One region of the Sphingobium sp. Cam5-1 genome, then DNA from elsewhere that is predicted to be linked to it. Evidence: riboswitches for the same ligand, from Rfam matches in the RefSeq annotation. Region 1 holds a riboswitch; the other holds the start of a gene.

Region 1 (7,727 bases):
CGACCGAATAGGGATGCCTGAGTTGCAGCAGGTTGGCGAGCCGGATCGAAGGCGCGCCATCGCCCAGCATCGCCGCAGCGCTCGCGAAGCAGGCAAGGTCGCTGTCCGCCACGGTCAGCAGCACGATGTCGCCCGGCGATTGGCCAAGGTCAATGGCTTCGTCCCCGTTGGAGACGGTGCCGGGCGTGGCGGTCAGCAAATGCATCAGGCGGTCGCCAACTGTCCCGACAGTGCGGCTTCGATGGCGGCGCGATCCAATCCTGCCTGGCCGATCACCACCAGCCGGGACGCACGCGATTCGCCCGCCTGCCATTGGCGGTCGAAATGATGCTGGACGCGCGGCCCCACCGCCTGGATGACCAGTCGCGCGGGTCGTCCTGCGACTGCGATGAAGCCCTTTAAGCGGAGGATGTCATGATCGGCGATGACCCGCTCCAGAGCCGCGGGCAGCCGCGCGGGATCGTCTATTTCGTTTAGATCAAGGACGAAACTGTCGAAATCCTCATGATCATGATCCTCCTCATCGTCATGATGAGACGGTCGCGCGTCGATATGTTCTTCAACGCCGATGCCCAGGCCAAGCAGGATGGCGGGATCGATCTCGCCGCGCGCGGTGCGAACGACGCGGACGCCGGGCCGCACTTCGCCGCCCAGCTGTTGCTCCAGTTGGTTGAGCTTCTCCGGCGCGACCAGGTCGGTCTTGTTCAGCAACACCAGATCGGCGCAAGCCAGCTGGTCTTCGAACAGCTCCTCAATGGGGCTGTCATGGTCCAGCGTCGGGTCCGCCGCCCGCGCGGCGGCCAGCGCCGCCTCGTCATGCGCAAAGCGCCCCGCCGCCAGAGCGTCCGCATCGATGAGCGCGATGACGCCGTCTACCGTCGCCCGCGTCCGAATATCGGGCCACTGAAACGCCTTGACCAGCGGCTTGGGCAGGGCAAGGCCCGACGTCTCGATGATGATATGATCGGGCGGCACATCCCGGTCCAGCAGCCGCTGCATGGTAGGCAGGAAATCGTCCGCCACGGTGCAGCAGATGCAGCCATTGGCCAGCTCGATAATGTCGTCATCCGGACAGGCTTCATCGCCGCATCCCTTCACCAGCGATCCATCGACACCGACGTCGCCAAATTCGTTGATGATGAGCGCCAGCCGCCGTCCGCCCGCATTCTCGATCAAATGGCGGATCAGCGTCGTCTTTCCGGCACCCAGAAATCCGGTAATGACGGTAGCAGGAACCTTGCTCATAAAGTCTGTCCTTGATTGGAGAGGGGTACTTCGATCTCGTCGAAGCGCTTCCAGCGGTAGATGAACCAGCTCACCAGCCAGCAGGCGGCGAACAGGCCGATGATGAAGAAGCCCAGGCTATTGAAATGCTCGCCCAGATCGGCGGCCACCGACCAGACGCCGCCGGTCAGGCCCAGCTTGTCGCCCAGCAGCGCCGCCGCCTCGATCCCGCCAATGACGATCGCGACCAGCGCCGACACCGATGTGATGGTGATATTATAGTAGAGCTTGCGGATTGGCTTCACGAACGCCCATTGATAGGCGCCCATCATCAGCGCCCCGTCCGCCGTGTCTATGAGCGCCATGCCCGCCGCGAACAGCAGGGGGAAGATCAGCACCGTCGCGATCGATAGCCCGCTTGCCGCCTGTCCTGCAGACAGGCCGAGGATGGCGACTTCGGTCGCCGTGTCGAACCCCAGACCGAACAGGAACCCCAGCGGCGCCATGTGCCAGCTGCGCGTGACCAGCCGGAACAGCGGCCGGAACAGGCGGGCAAGAAAACCCCGGTTGCCCAGTAAAATATCCATATCCTCATCGGCATAGGCGCCGCCGCTGCGAACATGGTTAAATGTCTTCAGAACCGATCGCAGGATCATCAGGTTCATCGCGGCAATGGCGAACAGGAATGTGGCGGAGATGATCGTCGCGATCGTTCCGCCAATCTCGCCCGCCGCCTCCACGCTGCTCAGCGCACTGGCGGCGAAAGCGATTCCGACGGCGGCGATCAGCACGATCCCGCTATGCCCGATCGCGAACCAAAGGCCGACGGTCAGCGGTTGCTGCCCATCCTGCATCAGCTTACGGGTCACATTGTCGATCGCGGCGATATGGTCGGCATCGACTGCGTGGCGCAGGCCCAGGCTCCAGGCGAGCAGGGCGGTGCCCAGCATCATCGTGTCGCCCGCAAAGATCAGCGAGGCGCACAGCCACAACGCGATGTTGGCGGCGATCAACGCGCCGAATATGAAAGTGGCGCGTCGTCGCAGCGCCGGAAATTGCATGGCCATAAAAGCATGGCTCCCGTCAGCGTCGGCGAGACTGGACGGGACCTCCGCAAAGCGGCCGACACCACGCGCCGGACGGACGCATCATAGCGCCCGGCACGCATGCCGGTGCGGACCCGCCGCACGCGTCGCTCAGACGGAATACCGTGCCCCGGCCATCCCCTGGGCCAAAGCAAGAGCGACCAGACGCCGACAGGTCTCCTGGCTTACGGGTCCTCGCTCGACACATGGCCTTCCCAGGCCTCGCATGATTTAGCGTCCGGCCCAGTGGCTGACCCTCCGACAAGTGACGGAAGGTCGATATGCGTCTCGCTCACCGCTTACAGTTGCAGGGACAGCCGCGGATTTGGGCGCCTTGTCAGCAGCCCGCACCGCATTCCCTTTAAAGCCCTTTCAGGCACCGGCGCGATCGTGGCCGTGCATAGATGGCTTGGCCGCCAAAGGGAAGCGGCAGTTGCATGCCCGCGTCCATTTGCCTCCCGCGCCATATTGCCGCGCGCGCATTGCCCGCCTAGACCGACCCTATGTCTTCGCCCTTCTCCTTCACCCGCATCACCCCCGACGGCGAGGCGTCGCCCGTGACGCGCGAGTTGGCGGAGGAAGTGCCCGTCGCGATCGAGTTCAACGGCGTTGGCTATGCCGTGTTGATGGCGACGCCCGCCGACGTTGCGGAACTGGTGCAGGGGTTTGCGCTGGCCGAGCGGCTGGTCCTCCCATCCGACGCGCCGCTCGACGTCGATGTCCATGCGACGGAGCAGGGCTTGGTCGCACGGGCTACGCTGCCGGAAGACCGGATCGAGGGGCTGCTAGGCCGAGTCCGTCATCGCGTCTCCGATTCCTCCTGTGGTTTGTGCGGCGTCGAAAATCTGGAACAGGCGCTGCGTCCCTTGCCTGCCGTGACTGCCCGATCGGACGCGAGCTGGGAGGCGATCTTCGGTGCCCTGCACGATCTTGCCGCGCATCAGCCGCTTAACCGGCAAACCGGCGCGGTCCATGTCGCTGCCTTGGCCGGGGCGGATGGTGCCATCCGCCTCGCCTATGAAGATGTGGGCCGCCACAATGCCTTCGACAAGCTGATCGGGGCCATGCGGCTGCGGCAATTGTCGTGGGATGGCGGCTTCGCGCTGCTGTCCTCCCGCTGTTCTTTTGAACTGGTGGAAAAGGCAGCGCTCGCCAATTGCCCGTTGCTCGTTACCATCTCCGCCCCGACCCGTCTGGCAGCCGAACGCGCGGCCAGCGCCGGATTGCCGATCGTCGTGCTCGCGCGGCCCGATGCCGTGCTCGCGGCGGGCGACCTGCCCGACTGACGACGCGCCGCTCCCATCTACCGCTTGCGGACGCGCCGTCGCCTCTTTATCAGCAGCCCCGCGACAGGTTCCCCTCGGGGATCAAAAGGGAAGTCGGGTGTAATGCCCGCGCTGCCCCTGCAACTGTAAGCGGTGAGTGGACCGGCCACGCAGCCATTGGGGGAGCATCTCCCGAGAAGGCGGCCGGTGCGCAGCGACCCGTGAGCCAGGAGACCTGCCTGCCGCAGTCGTTCTTCGACCGGACAGGGTGTGCCGGACGAACGGGGTTCCCCTCGCGGACGACAGCCACCGCCTTGCTCGCCATTCGGCCGGGCAGGGCCGTTTGCGGTTCGATTTTGCGGGGAGGACCATGACGACGGTCTTTCATGTCCACATGGTTATGGAAGCGCGCCGCTGATGCTGTGCGCGGTCGAAAACAGAGCTTCGGTTGTGGTTTGCTCGACCTGCCGCCTGTCCGCCGATCAGCGGGAAGATGGGGCAGGACAACGCGGCGGCGCGCTGCTGGTTGAGGCCATGCGCGACCTTCAGGCGCAGGACCCGGCCTATAAAGCGGTTGCCGTGCAGGACATGCCCTGCCTCTTCGCCTGCCAGCGTCATTGCACTGTTCATGTGCGCGGGCCGGGCAAAGTCGGCTATGTGCTGGGCGACTTCACCCCGGACGCGGATGCGGCGCGCGCGATCCTCGATTACGCCCTGCGCCACGCCGCCAGCGAAGAAGGCGTGGTTCGCTACGCCGAATGGCCGCAGGGCGTTAAGGGCCATTTCATCGCCCGCACCCCGCCAGAAGGCTTCGTCTGCACATGATCCGCTTTCAGGATCGTGCCGATTTTCAATCCGCGCTCGCCACGCTCCCCGAACCTGACGCAGGAGCGATCGAAGCGGCAGCGGAGCGGCAGGCATCTTTGACGAAGCCCGCCGGATCGCTCGGCCGTTTGGAGGAGATCGCCCTCTTCATGGCAGGCTGGCAAGGTCGCGAACGCCCGCGCGCCGATCGCATCCGCGCCGCCATCTTCGCGGGCAACCATGGCGTCGCCGCGCGCGGCGTCAGCGCTTTCCCGGCTTCCGTCACCGCGCAGATGGTCGCGAATTTTCAGGCGGGCGGCGCGGCGATCAACGCCCTTGCGGGCGCCTGCGGCGCCGAGCTGGTCATCGTCCCGCTCGCCCTAGACAATCCCACCGCCGACATATGCGAAGCCCCCGCCATGACGGAGGTCGAATGCCTCGACGCCCTGAACGCAGGCGCCGCCGTCGTCATGCAGGATTGCGACCTGCTCTTCAGCGGAGAGATGGGCATCGCCAACACCACCCCCGCCGCCGCGCTGTGTCTTCAATCCTTCGGCGGCGAGGCGCAGGATTGGACGGGGAGGGGCACCGGCATCGACGCAGCAGCCCTCACCCGCAAGACGCGGGCCGTTCAGATAGCGCACGCCCTGCACGCTCACAATTGCACCGACGCTTTCGAAACGCTGCGCCGTCTCGGCGGGCGAGAGATCGCGGCGATGGCAGGCGCCATCCTCGCCGCGCGTATGATGCGTGTGCCGGTGCTGCTCGACGGCTTTATCTGCGGCGCGGCCATCGCCCCTCTGGCCCGCGACAATCCCGCCATCACGGCCCACTGCCTCGCCGCCCACTGTTCCGCCGAAGCAGGCCATGCCCGGCTGCTCGAAAAGCTTGGCCTGCACCCCTTGCTTCACCTCGACATGCGCCTCGGCGAAGGCAGCGGCGCGGCGGTTGCGGCGCAACTCATCCGCTCGGCGCTGGCCGCGCACGACCAGATGGCGACCTTCGCCGAAGCCGCCGTGGCTAACGCGCTATGAGCCCGCTCACGCTCCACCTGATGCGCCACGCAGCGCCACAGACGCCCGGTCTTCTGCTCGGTCACATGGACATGCCGCCAGACCCTGCCGCCATGCAGCTATGCGTCGAACGATGTCGCGCGCTTGCGTTCGACCGCCTGATCAGCTCCGACCTGACACGCGCTCGCACCCCGGCCAACTTGATCGCCGCCGCCCGGCAGGTGCCGCACGACGTCGACGCGCGCTGGCGTGAACTGCACTTCGGGACATGGGAGGGCAGTGATCCCGCGGCTCTCCCTGCCGAGGAGATTGGCCGTTTCTGGTCATCCCCGGACGACCATCCTCCGCCGGGAGGGGAAAGCTGGTCCAGCCTTTGCCTGCGCGTAAAGGCGGCGCTTTGCGAAATCGACCGGCCCTCGCTGGTCCTGACCCATGCCGGTACGATCCGTGGCGCGCTGACGGCGCTGTGTGGCTTCACTTACCAGCAGGCCTGGGCAATCGACCTTCCCTATGGCGCCTTGCTCAGCCTGCGCGTCTGGCCGGGAGACAATGCCAGCGCGCAGATCACCGGGCTTGTAACATGACCCGCCTCATCCTTGCGCTGCAACTCATGACCCGCCTGCCGCTCCCGCAAGTGCGGGCGGAAGAGAAGGACTTCGCCGCCGCGATGCGATGGTTTCCCGCGACCGGCATCATCGTCGGCCTCGCCGTCGCCGCTGCCATGACAATCGGCGTCCTCGTCGATCCCTGGATGGCGGCATTGCTTGGCCTCATCGCCTGGGTCGTCATTACCGGGGCGCTGCATCTCGACGGTCTTGGCGACATTGCTGACGGGGCAGGGGCAGCCCATGGCGACCGGGCAAAGCTGTCCGCTGTCCTCGCCGATCCGCATATTGGGAGCTTCGGCGTCGTCACCATCGTCCTGCAACTGCTGGCGAAGCTGATCCTGCTGCGCCTCTGCGCGGAGCATGTCGCGCCGATTGCGATCATCGCCGTGCCTTTCGTCGCCCGGATTGGCCCGCTGGCATGGACCCTCTGGCTCCCGCCGCTCCATGAAGGCCTCGCCAGCCGCTTCCGCGAAAGCATCAGCCCGGTGCATCTGCTCGGCTGGACGATGCTGGCCGTAGCTCTCTGCCTGATCATTCCTGCCCTCCTGTCCGCCGCTATCCTCGTCCCGTTTTGGGGATGGTGGCTGCGCAGCCGGATTGGCGGTATTTCGGGCGATGGCCATGGCGCCGGGATCGAACTTATCGAAAGCGGCCTGCTAGCCGCACTGGTACTGGCGCGATGAGTGACATCTTCCACTGGCATGGCGGTCGTCTGGCGGCGGCGCGTCAACATTATGAGACTGGCCTTCCCTGGATCGATCTTTCCACCGGCATAAACCCACTCGCCTGGCCCGGTGCCGCCGTGATCACCCCGGACTGGCAATCCCTCCCCGATCCCGCAGCGCTTGCCGATCTCGAACAGGCCGCCGCCACACATTTCGGCGTGTCCCCCGATCACATCTCCGCGCTGCCGGGCAGCGAAACCGGCCTGCGCCTGCTTGGCCGCCTGATCCAAGTACCGGGCTGTCACCTGCTGCCGTCCTACCGAACCCATGCGCAGTCTTTCCCGAACTCGCGTCCGTTGCAGCAACCCGAAGATGCGCCACCCGGCACCGCCCTCCTGCTCGCCAATCCCAACAATCCCGATGGCCGCCTCTACATGCGGGCGCAAATGCAGCAGCTTCTAACTCAACAGGAAAGGGAAGGCGGCTGGCTGATCGTCGATGAAGCCTTCGCTGATTGCATCCCCGGCGCCAGCATCGCCAGCGAGATCGCCGATCACCGTCGCCTGATCGTCCTTCGTTCCTTCGGCAAATTCTTTGGGCTCGCTGGAGTGCGATTGGGCTTCCTCCTTGGGCCATCCGTCATTGTCGCGGCCTGTCGCAGGTTGGTGGGAGACTGGCCCTTATCCGCCGCCTCCATCGAGTTCGGCCGCGCCGCCTATCGCGACCAGCGCTGGATCGACGAGACGATCGCGAACCTGACGACCCGCGCCGCCAGCCTTGACGCACTACTTATCCGCCACGGCTTTATCCCGCGCGGCGATTGCCCGCTATTCCGCCTGATCGACACGCCGAACGCCGCCGCCCTGTTCGACCGCCTCGCGCGCCACGCCATTCTCACCCGCCCGTTCGAAGATTACCCTCATTGGCTCCGCTTCGGTCTGCCCGCCGATGATGCCGCCCTGGCCCGGATGGACGAAGCTCTTGGTTGAGCTGGCCGCGCTGATTCTTGACGCTGTGCTAGGCTGGCCAGTCCGATTGCACGCCCGTATCGGCCACCCGGTCG
Region 2 (7,727 bases), on a different contig from region 1:
TGCACCCGATGATCGGCAACAAGCGGGCCAGCTGGGACAAGTCGCTGGATCTGGTTGCGAAGAAATTTAAGGAAACCATCGACCGCTATGGCCCCGACAGCGTCGCCTTCTACGTCTCTGGCCAGTTGCTGACCGAAGATTATTATGTCGCCAACAAGCTGATGAAGGGCTTCATCGGCACGTCCAACATCGACACCAACAGCCGCCTGTGCATGTCGAGCGCGGTGGCGGGGCACAACCGTGCGTTCGGTGAAGATGTGGTGCCCGCCACTTATGGCGATCTGGAGCAAGCGGACCTGATCGTCCTCGTCGGCTCCAACACCGCCTGGTGCCACCCGATCGTCTATCAGCGCATCCAGGCCGCGCGCGCCGAACGCGGCACCAAGCTGGTCGTGATCGATCCCCGGCGCACAGAGACTTGCGAGGGCGCGGACCTGCATCTGCCGGTGAAGCCGGGGACGGACGTTGCGTTGATGAACGGCCTGCTCGCGTGGTGCGACGCCGAGGGCATCACCGATCCGGCCTTCATCGCCGATAGCGTCAACGCGCCCGAAGGCTTCTGGGAGCATATCCGCACCGGCCACGACCTCTGGACGACCGCCAAAACCTGCGACATCGCGCCCGCCCAACTGGAGCAGTTCTTCAAGCTCTTCGCCGCCACGGCGCGCACCGTCACCTTGTTCAGCCAGGGCATCAACCAGTCGATCCGCGGCACTGATCAGGTCAACGCGATCATCAACGTCCACCTCGCCACCGGCCGTATCGGCAAGCCGGGCGCCGCGCCTTTCTCCATCACTGGCCAGCCCAACGCGATGGGCGGCCGCGAAGTCGGCGGTCTCGCCTCGACCCTTGCCGCGCACATGGACTTCGCGCCCGAAAATGTGGAGCGGGTCGGCCGCTTCTGGGCCGCCCCCACCATGGCGACCAAGCCCGGCCTGAAAGCCGTCGATCTCTTCCGCGCCATCAACGAAGGCCGGATCAAGGCGCTCTGGGTGATGGCCACCAACCCCGCCGTCTCGCTCCCCGACGCAAGCCGCGTCCGTGAAGCGTTGGAATCTGTGCCCTTCCTCGTCGTGTCGGACATCATCGCCGACACCGACACCAGCGTCCATGCCGACGTCCGCCTGCCCGCAGCTGGATGGGGCGAAAAGGACGGCACCGTGACCAATAGCGACCGCACGATCAGCCGCCAGCGCCCCTTCCTGGCGCTGCCCGGCGAGGCGAAGCCCGACTGGTGGATCATCAAGGAAGTCGGCCGCCGCATGGGCTGGCGCAACGCCTTCGCCTATGACCGGCCTGCCGACATCTGGCGCGAACATGCCCGCCTGACCGCCTATCAGAATGACGGCCAGCGCGTGCTCAACCTGCGCGCGCAAGCCACCATCGGCAACGACGCCTATGAGGCGATGGAGCCCTTCCGCTGGGGTGGCGACAAACCCTTCGCCGACGGCCGCTTCTCAACGCCGGACGGCAAGGCGCGGTTGGTCCTCACCAAGCAGATGGACCTTCAGGAGCCGCTTAAAGCATGGCCGATGACGCTCAACACGGGCCGTTATCGCGACCAGTGGCACACGATGACCCGCACCGGCCTGTCGCCAAAGCTCGCCCGCCATCGCGAAGAGCCGCTGGTCGAGATCCACCCGCGCGATGCCGATGACCTCGGCATTGCCGACGGCGACCTTGCCCGCGTCCAGACCGCGCAGGGCAACAGCATCTTCCGGGTGGCATTCAGCGAAGGCCAGCGCCGGGGCGAGATTTTCACGCCGATCCACTGGACCGACCAAATCTCCACCGGCGGTCGCACCGGCCTGCTGCCCCGGCCGCTGGTCGATCCGCATTCGGGCCAGCCGGGTTTCAAATCGACGCCTGCCAGCGTCGAGCGTGTCGCGACCGAGTGGAAGGGTTTCCTCATCGTCCGGGGTGAGCAGCCGGCGAAGCTCCCATGCCTCTGGGCAACGAAGGTCACGGTGCCGGGGGGCGCGCTCTACGAGATGGCGGGCAATGGCGATCCGGTACGCCTCGAAGCCAGCCTGCCCAAGGGCGACCGCGTCGAGGCTGTGGACATGACGCGCGGCACCCGCCGCATCGCCATCATCCGCGAAGGCAGGCTCGCCGCCGTCCTCTTCGTCACCCGCACCGGCCTGCTCCCCTCGCGCGACTGGCTCATCGGCCAGCTTGAGGCGGAAGAGGTGGGCGCCTCCGTCCTCGCCGCGCGCGGTCCCGGCAATCAGCCGGACAAGGGGCCGACCATCTGCGTCTGCTTCGACATCGGCCTTAATCAGATCGTCGCCGCCATCCGCGACCAGAGCCTGGTCGACGTGCCCGCCATCGGCAAGGCGATCGGCGCTGGCACCAATTGCGGGTCCTGCCGCCCCGCGCTCGCCAACATCCTCGCCCAAATCCCGCAGGAGACGCTTCATGCAGCCGAATGAATTGATCGCCCCCGGTGAAGTCTGGCTGGTCGGCGCAGGGCCGGGCGACCCGGACCTCCTCACCCGCAAAGCCGAAAAGCTGATCGCGGCGGCCGAAATCGTCTTCTACGACGCCCTCGTCGGCCCCGGCGTCCTCGACCTGATCCCCGAAGGCGTCGAGCGGGTCAGCGTCGGCAAGCGTTCCGGCCGCCACAGCAAGGCGCAGGAAAGTATCAACGACCTCCTCCTCGCCGCCGCCAAAGCAGGCAAGCGCGTCGTCCGCCTCAAGGGCGGAGACCCCTCGGTATTCGGCCGCTCGTCCGAAGAGATGGAGCATCTGGCCGCCGACGGCATCCGCTTCCACATCTGCCCCGGCATCACCACGGTCAGCGCAGCAGCGGCGAGCGGCAGCGCCTCGCTCACCCTGCGCGGCAAGGCGCGCGGCCTGACGCTGGTGACCGCGCATCTGAAAGCCGGAGAGCCGCTCAAGCTCGACTGGGAAGCGCTCGCCCGCCCCGGCGGCACGCTCGGCATCTATATGGGCCGCGCCGCCGCCGGAGAGATCAGCCGCCAGCTGATCGCCGCCGGACGCGATCCCGAAACGCCGGTGATGGTGGCGGTCAACGTCTCCCTCCCCACCGAACGCCTGATCCGCGGCAAGTTGTCCGCGCTCGCTTTCCTGGTCGCCACGATCAGCGATGAAGACCCGACCCTGCTGCTGATCGGCGAAGCGGTGGCGGGCACGTCCATGCCTGTAGGGGTTGCAGCCAGCGTCGCTCTTCCGCTTTGAAGGCCGACTCTGCGCAACTTTTGCCCTGAGCTTGTCGAACACCCCTGACCTTAGTTGGAAGGAAGGGAGGGGGCTTCGGCAAGCTCAGTTCGGCTCGCGCCAGTGCGCCAGATCCTCCGGCCGATTGATATTCGGCAGCACCAGTTCCGGCCGCTCCACCACCCGCGCGCCCACCCGCTCGATCCACCCAAAGATCGACCGATTATTCTCTTCCGCCAGATGCGCGTTCAGTTCGTCCGCGAGCGACGCAGGCCAGAAGCCCGCCAGCTGCTGCCCCTTCAGCACCGCCCCACTGTCGCCAATAAGCGCCTCCACCAGCGCCGCCGGATAGACCGGCATGTCGCACCCCGTCGTCAGCACCGCATCATAACCCTTCGTCCGCGCATGATGCAGCGCCGCGTTCAGCCCGCCCAGAGGCCCCAGGTCCGGCGCAGGCCGATCCGCCAGCCCCGTCAGCCCATCGACGCCCCGCCCACAGACCACCACGGCCTCCACATGCGGCGCGATTGCCGCCACCGCATGCGCCATCAGCGTGCGCCCGTCCGGCATCAGCGCCAACGCCTTGTCGCTTCCGAACCGGCTGGATCGCCCACCCGCCAGCACCGCGCCCAGCAATCGCATCGATCCACTCCTTGGCAATAGCCTCACTTTCCCCTATGGCGCGCCGCGTGAACGGGCAACCGTTCACGAAAGATCGCGCCGGAAAGGGAATGCGGTGCGGACGGGATCACCGTCCAACTCCGCGGCTGTCCCTGCAACTGTAAGCGGCGAGCGCGATGCACAGGGAAACCTGCAAGCCTTCAAAGGGGGAGGCGAGGGGGACCAGCCACTGGACCAAAAGTCCGGGAAGGCGTGCATCACCGCGACGACCCGCGAGCCAGGAAACCTACCGGCGCATGGTCGCTCTTGCCTTGGGTCCAGGGATAGGTCCGGGCACGGTGTTTTCCGTCTGAGCGACGAAGCGGCGCAGGGCCGCATCGGTGCGCGTGACGGGGCTGGCGTCTCTTCTTCCCGCATACCGGCCGCTTGTGCGGCAGGCCCTGGGCTCATGTCGCATGGCGCTCAGGGAAGACAGACTATGATCAGGACCGGAATTTCACTGCTGGCGCTGCTCGCCGCCACGCCCGCCCTTGCCGATGATGAGGCGGACGGGATCGTCGTCACCGCGCTCGGCATCGAACAGCCCACCGACGAGGTCGGGCAGGCGGTGACAGTGATCGACGAGAAGACGATCGACACCCGCCAGAATGTCAGCGTCGTCGATCTGCTGATGACGACGCCCGGCATCCGTTTCAACCGCACCGGCAGCTTGGGTAACGTGACCAGCGTATCGGTGCGCGGCGCGGAAACGACGCAGACGCTGGTGCTGATCGACGGCGTGAAGGTCAACGACCCGAGCGGCATCGGCGATCAATATGATTTCGGCAACCTGCTGGTCGGCAACATCCGCAGGATCGAGGTGCTGCGCGGTTCCAACTCCATCGCCTATGGCAGCCAGGCGATCGGCGGCGTCGTCAACATCATGACCGGCATCCCGAGCGAAGGGTTCGGCGGCAAGGCGTCGGTCGATTATGGCTATGCCGATACGCTGAATGCGAAGGCGGATGTATCGGGCACCAGCGGCATATTGTCGGGCGGCGTTGGGCTCGCCTATTTCCGCACCGATGGCATCTCCGCTGTCTCTTCCGATTTCGGTGGCGCGGAAAAGGACGGCTATGAAAATATCACTGGCAATGCCCGGCTGAAGATCGCCTTCACCGATGATCTGAGCCTCGACCTGCGCGGCTATTATATCAACGGTGATCTTGACTATGACAGCTTCTTTGGCGCGCCGACCGATAGCCCTGATGCTGCTAAATCCAATCAATATATCGGCTATGCGGGCCTCAACTTCGCGCTGTTCGAGGGCAAGCTGACCAATCGGGCGGCCGTTACCTGGTATCAGCAGGATCGCGACTATTATTTCGTGCGCGGCAACGCCCCGGACTTCGGCTATTCGGGCACGAACCTGCGCTTCGAATATGAAGGCGTCTATCAGCCCATGGATGACGTCAAGCTGCTGCTCGGCTATGAGCATGAGCGGCCCGATTATGAGTTTTTCGGCTTCGGTTCGCAGGAAAGCCACCGCGCCAATATCGACAGCGTTTATGCCCTCGCGGTGGTGAAGCCAGTTGAAGGCCTGTCCATGACCGCAGGCGTGCGGCATGACGATCACAGCCAGTTCGGGGGTGCGACCACCTTCGGCGCGAACGCCAACTATACCCCCAATGGCGGCGCGACCAATATTCGCCTCAGCTATGGCGAGGGTTTCAAGGCGCCGTCGCTCTACCAGCTTTACGATACATTCAGCGGCAATCCGAACCTGAAGCCCGAGCGGTCGAAGAGCTACGACATCGGCTTCGACCAGAATCTGGGCAGCGACCGGGCGGTGCTGTCCGTCACCGGCTTCTGGCGCGACACGCGGGACCAGCTCAATTACGACAATACGACCTTCACCTATGGCAATCTGGATCGCACCCGGGCCAAGGGTGTGGAATCGATGCTCACGCTGCGCCCGGTCGATGCGCTGACCTTCACCGCCGCCTATAGCTATGTCGATGCGCGGGATCGTTCATCGGGCAGCGCGGCTTTTGGCGAGCGCCTGCTGCGCCGCGCCGCGAATGCGGTGAGCACGTCGATGGATTATGTCTGGCCCATCGGCCTGTCGACTGGCGCGACCGTGACGATGGTCAGCGACAGCGTCGATCTCGACCCCGTGACGCGCAACCGGGTGCAGATTGACGGCTATGCGGTCACGGACATTCGCGCGTCCTTCCCGCTCACGGAAAGGCTCGAAATCTACGGCCGGATCGACAATCTGTTCGATCAGGAATACGCCACAGCCTATGGCTATGGCACCTACGGCCGGTCGGCCTTTGGCGGCGTGCGTGTCCGCTTCTGACGGTAGAAGGTGAAGGGGGTGGGCGACCGCCCCTTATCAGCGGGGCGCGGCCTTTGGCTGCGTCCTGCCTTTGCCTGCGGCATCCGCCTGCGCGATGATGCTGCGTGCGGCCTGCACATAGGCGGGGCCGCCGCACACCGTCCATGCTTGCGGCACGCGGATGCGGGGGATGGATCGCAGCACCGGATGGTGGAGCATCTCCGTCCCCTGGTCGACGACCTTCTCGCTGCCTTCTTCCACGATCAGATAATCAGGCCTAGCCGCGATCATTTCCTCCAGCGGCACTTGCGCCAGCGCTGGCTTGCCAAGCTTCGCCGCCAGATTGGTGAGGCCCGCGCGCCGGATCAGCTCATCGACCAAAGTGCCGGTCCCGGTCATATAGCCGCGCCGCTGATAATAGGCAGCGACGCCGCCGCGCCGGGACCGGGGCAGGGCGGCAAGGTCCCGCTCCATGCCCGCGATCATCGCCTCACCCCGCTCGGGATGGCCGATGGCGGCGGCGGCCTGCCGGATCTGGTCGCGGATGGCGGCGAAGCTGTCCGCGCTCGCCAGCCCCAGCTTGCGCCATCGTCCGTCCGGCGCGCCCACAACACCGCCAGCGCCATCGGGAAAGCCGATCACCAAATCGGGACGCAGCGCCAGCACTTCTTCGGCCGGGCGCTTCAATATGGGGAAGCGCTTCGCCTTGGCGACCGCCGCCGACAGTTCCGGATCATGCCCATAGGGGCTCAAGGCGGCGATCTGCCCCGGATCGGCGAGCGCCAGCACATATTGATCGGAACAGGTGTTGAGCGACACGATGCGCCGGGGCGGCGCGGGGGCGGCTCCGGTCAGGCCAAGCGCCAGCAGCGCGGCGATGATCTTTTTAGCAGGCACCTTGTCTGCTCTAGCCAGCGGCAGCGGAGAAGCAAGCCATGAGCGCCCGCCGCCATCGCTTGCTGCTCCCGGCCCTGGCCCTGCTGACTCTGCTGGCAGCGCTCGGCTCTCTCACGCTCGGCGCGGTTCCGCTCTCGCCTGCCCGCATCATGGCCGTTCTCTCAGGCGGTGGTGACGAGGTCGCGCGCGCCATCCTCATCGACCTGCGCCTGCCGCGCATGTTGCTGGGCCTCATCGTCGGCGCGATGCTGGGCCTCGCCGGAGCGGCGCTGCAAGGCTATCTGCGCAACCCGCTGGCTGAACCTTCGGTGCTTGGCGCGTCCAACTCGGCTGCGCTCGGCGCCGTGTGCGCGCTCTATTTCGGGCTGGCGCAGTTGCATCCCGCCATCCTGCCGATCCTCGCCATTGCCACCAGCCTTGTCGCCATCGGGGCGCTGTTCCTGCTGGCGGGGCCATCGGAAAGCCCGCTGACGCTGATCCTCGCGGGCATCGCGGTGGCGACGCTGGCGGGGGCGGGGATCAGCCTGTCGCTCAACCTGTCGCCCAATCCCTTCGCGGCGATGGAGATCATGAGCTGGCTGATGGGCAGCCTTGAGAATCGCAGCTATGCCCATGTCTGGATCGCGATGCCCTGCGTCTTCATCGGCGCTGCCCTGTTGATTGCGGACGGCCGCAGCCTCGACGCATTGACCTTGGGCGAGGAGGGCGC

The links. A riboswitch is a leader RNA that binds a small molecule or an ion and turns the genes downstream of it on or off. The one in region 1 is predicted to bind cobalamin.
Region 2: another riboswitch for cobalamin. It lies ahead of IZV00_RS00490 (TonB-dependent receptor plug domain-containing protein); the one in region 1 lies ahead of IZV00_RS18535 (DUF1636 domain-containing protein).

The regions. Positions count from the first base shown of each region.
Region 1 is NZ_CP065139.1:996,449-1,004,175, forward strand. It holds gene cobN (cobaltochelatase subunit CobN) at 1-205, opposite strand, end outside; gene cobW (cobalamin biosynthesis protein CobW) at 205-1,245, opposite strand; gene IZV00_RS18525 (HoxN/HupN/NixA family nickel/cobalt transporter) at 1,242-2,291, opposite strand; cobalamin riboswitch at 2,463-2,708, opposite strand; gene IZV00_RS18530 (formate dehydrogenase accessory sulfurtransferase FdhD) at 2,813-3,595, shown strand; cobalamin riboswitch at 3,644-3,831, shown strand; gene IZV00_RS18535 (DUF1636 domain-containing protein) at 3,992-4,399, shown strand; gene cobT (nicotinate-nucleotide--dimethylbenzimidazole phosphoribosyltransferase) at 4,396-5,412, shown strand; gene IZV00_RS18545 (histidine phosphatase family protein) at 5,409-5,975, shown strand; gene IZV00_RS18550 (adenosylcobinamide-GDP ribazoletransferase) at 5,972-6,682, shown strand; gene IZV00_RS18555 (threonine-phosphate decarboxylase) at 6,679-7,653, shown strand; gene cbiB (adenosylcobinamide-phosphate synthase CbiB) at 7,613-7,727, shown strand, end outside.
Region 2 is NZ_CP065138.1:94,969-102,695, forward strand. It holds gene IZV00_RS00475 (nitrate reductase) at 1-2,432, shown strand, start outside; gene cobA (uroporphyrinogen-III C-methyltransferase) at 2,419-3,201, shown strand; gene mobA (molybdenum cofactor guanylyltransferase) at 3,286-3,822, opposite strand; cobalamin riboswitch at 3,850-4,109, shown strand; gene IZV00_RS00490 (TonB-dependent receptor plug domain-containing protein) at 4,280-6,142, shown strand; gene IZV00_RS00495 (ABC transporter substrate-binding protein) at 6,179-7,018, opposite strand; gene IZV00_RS00500 (FecCD family ABC transporter permease) at 7,057-7,727, shown strand, end outside.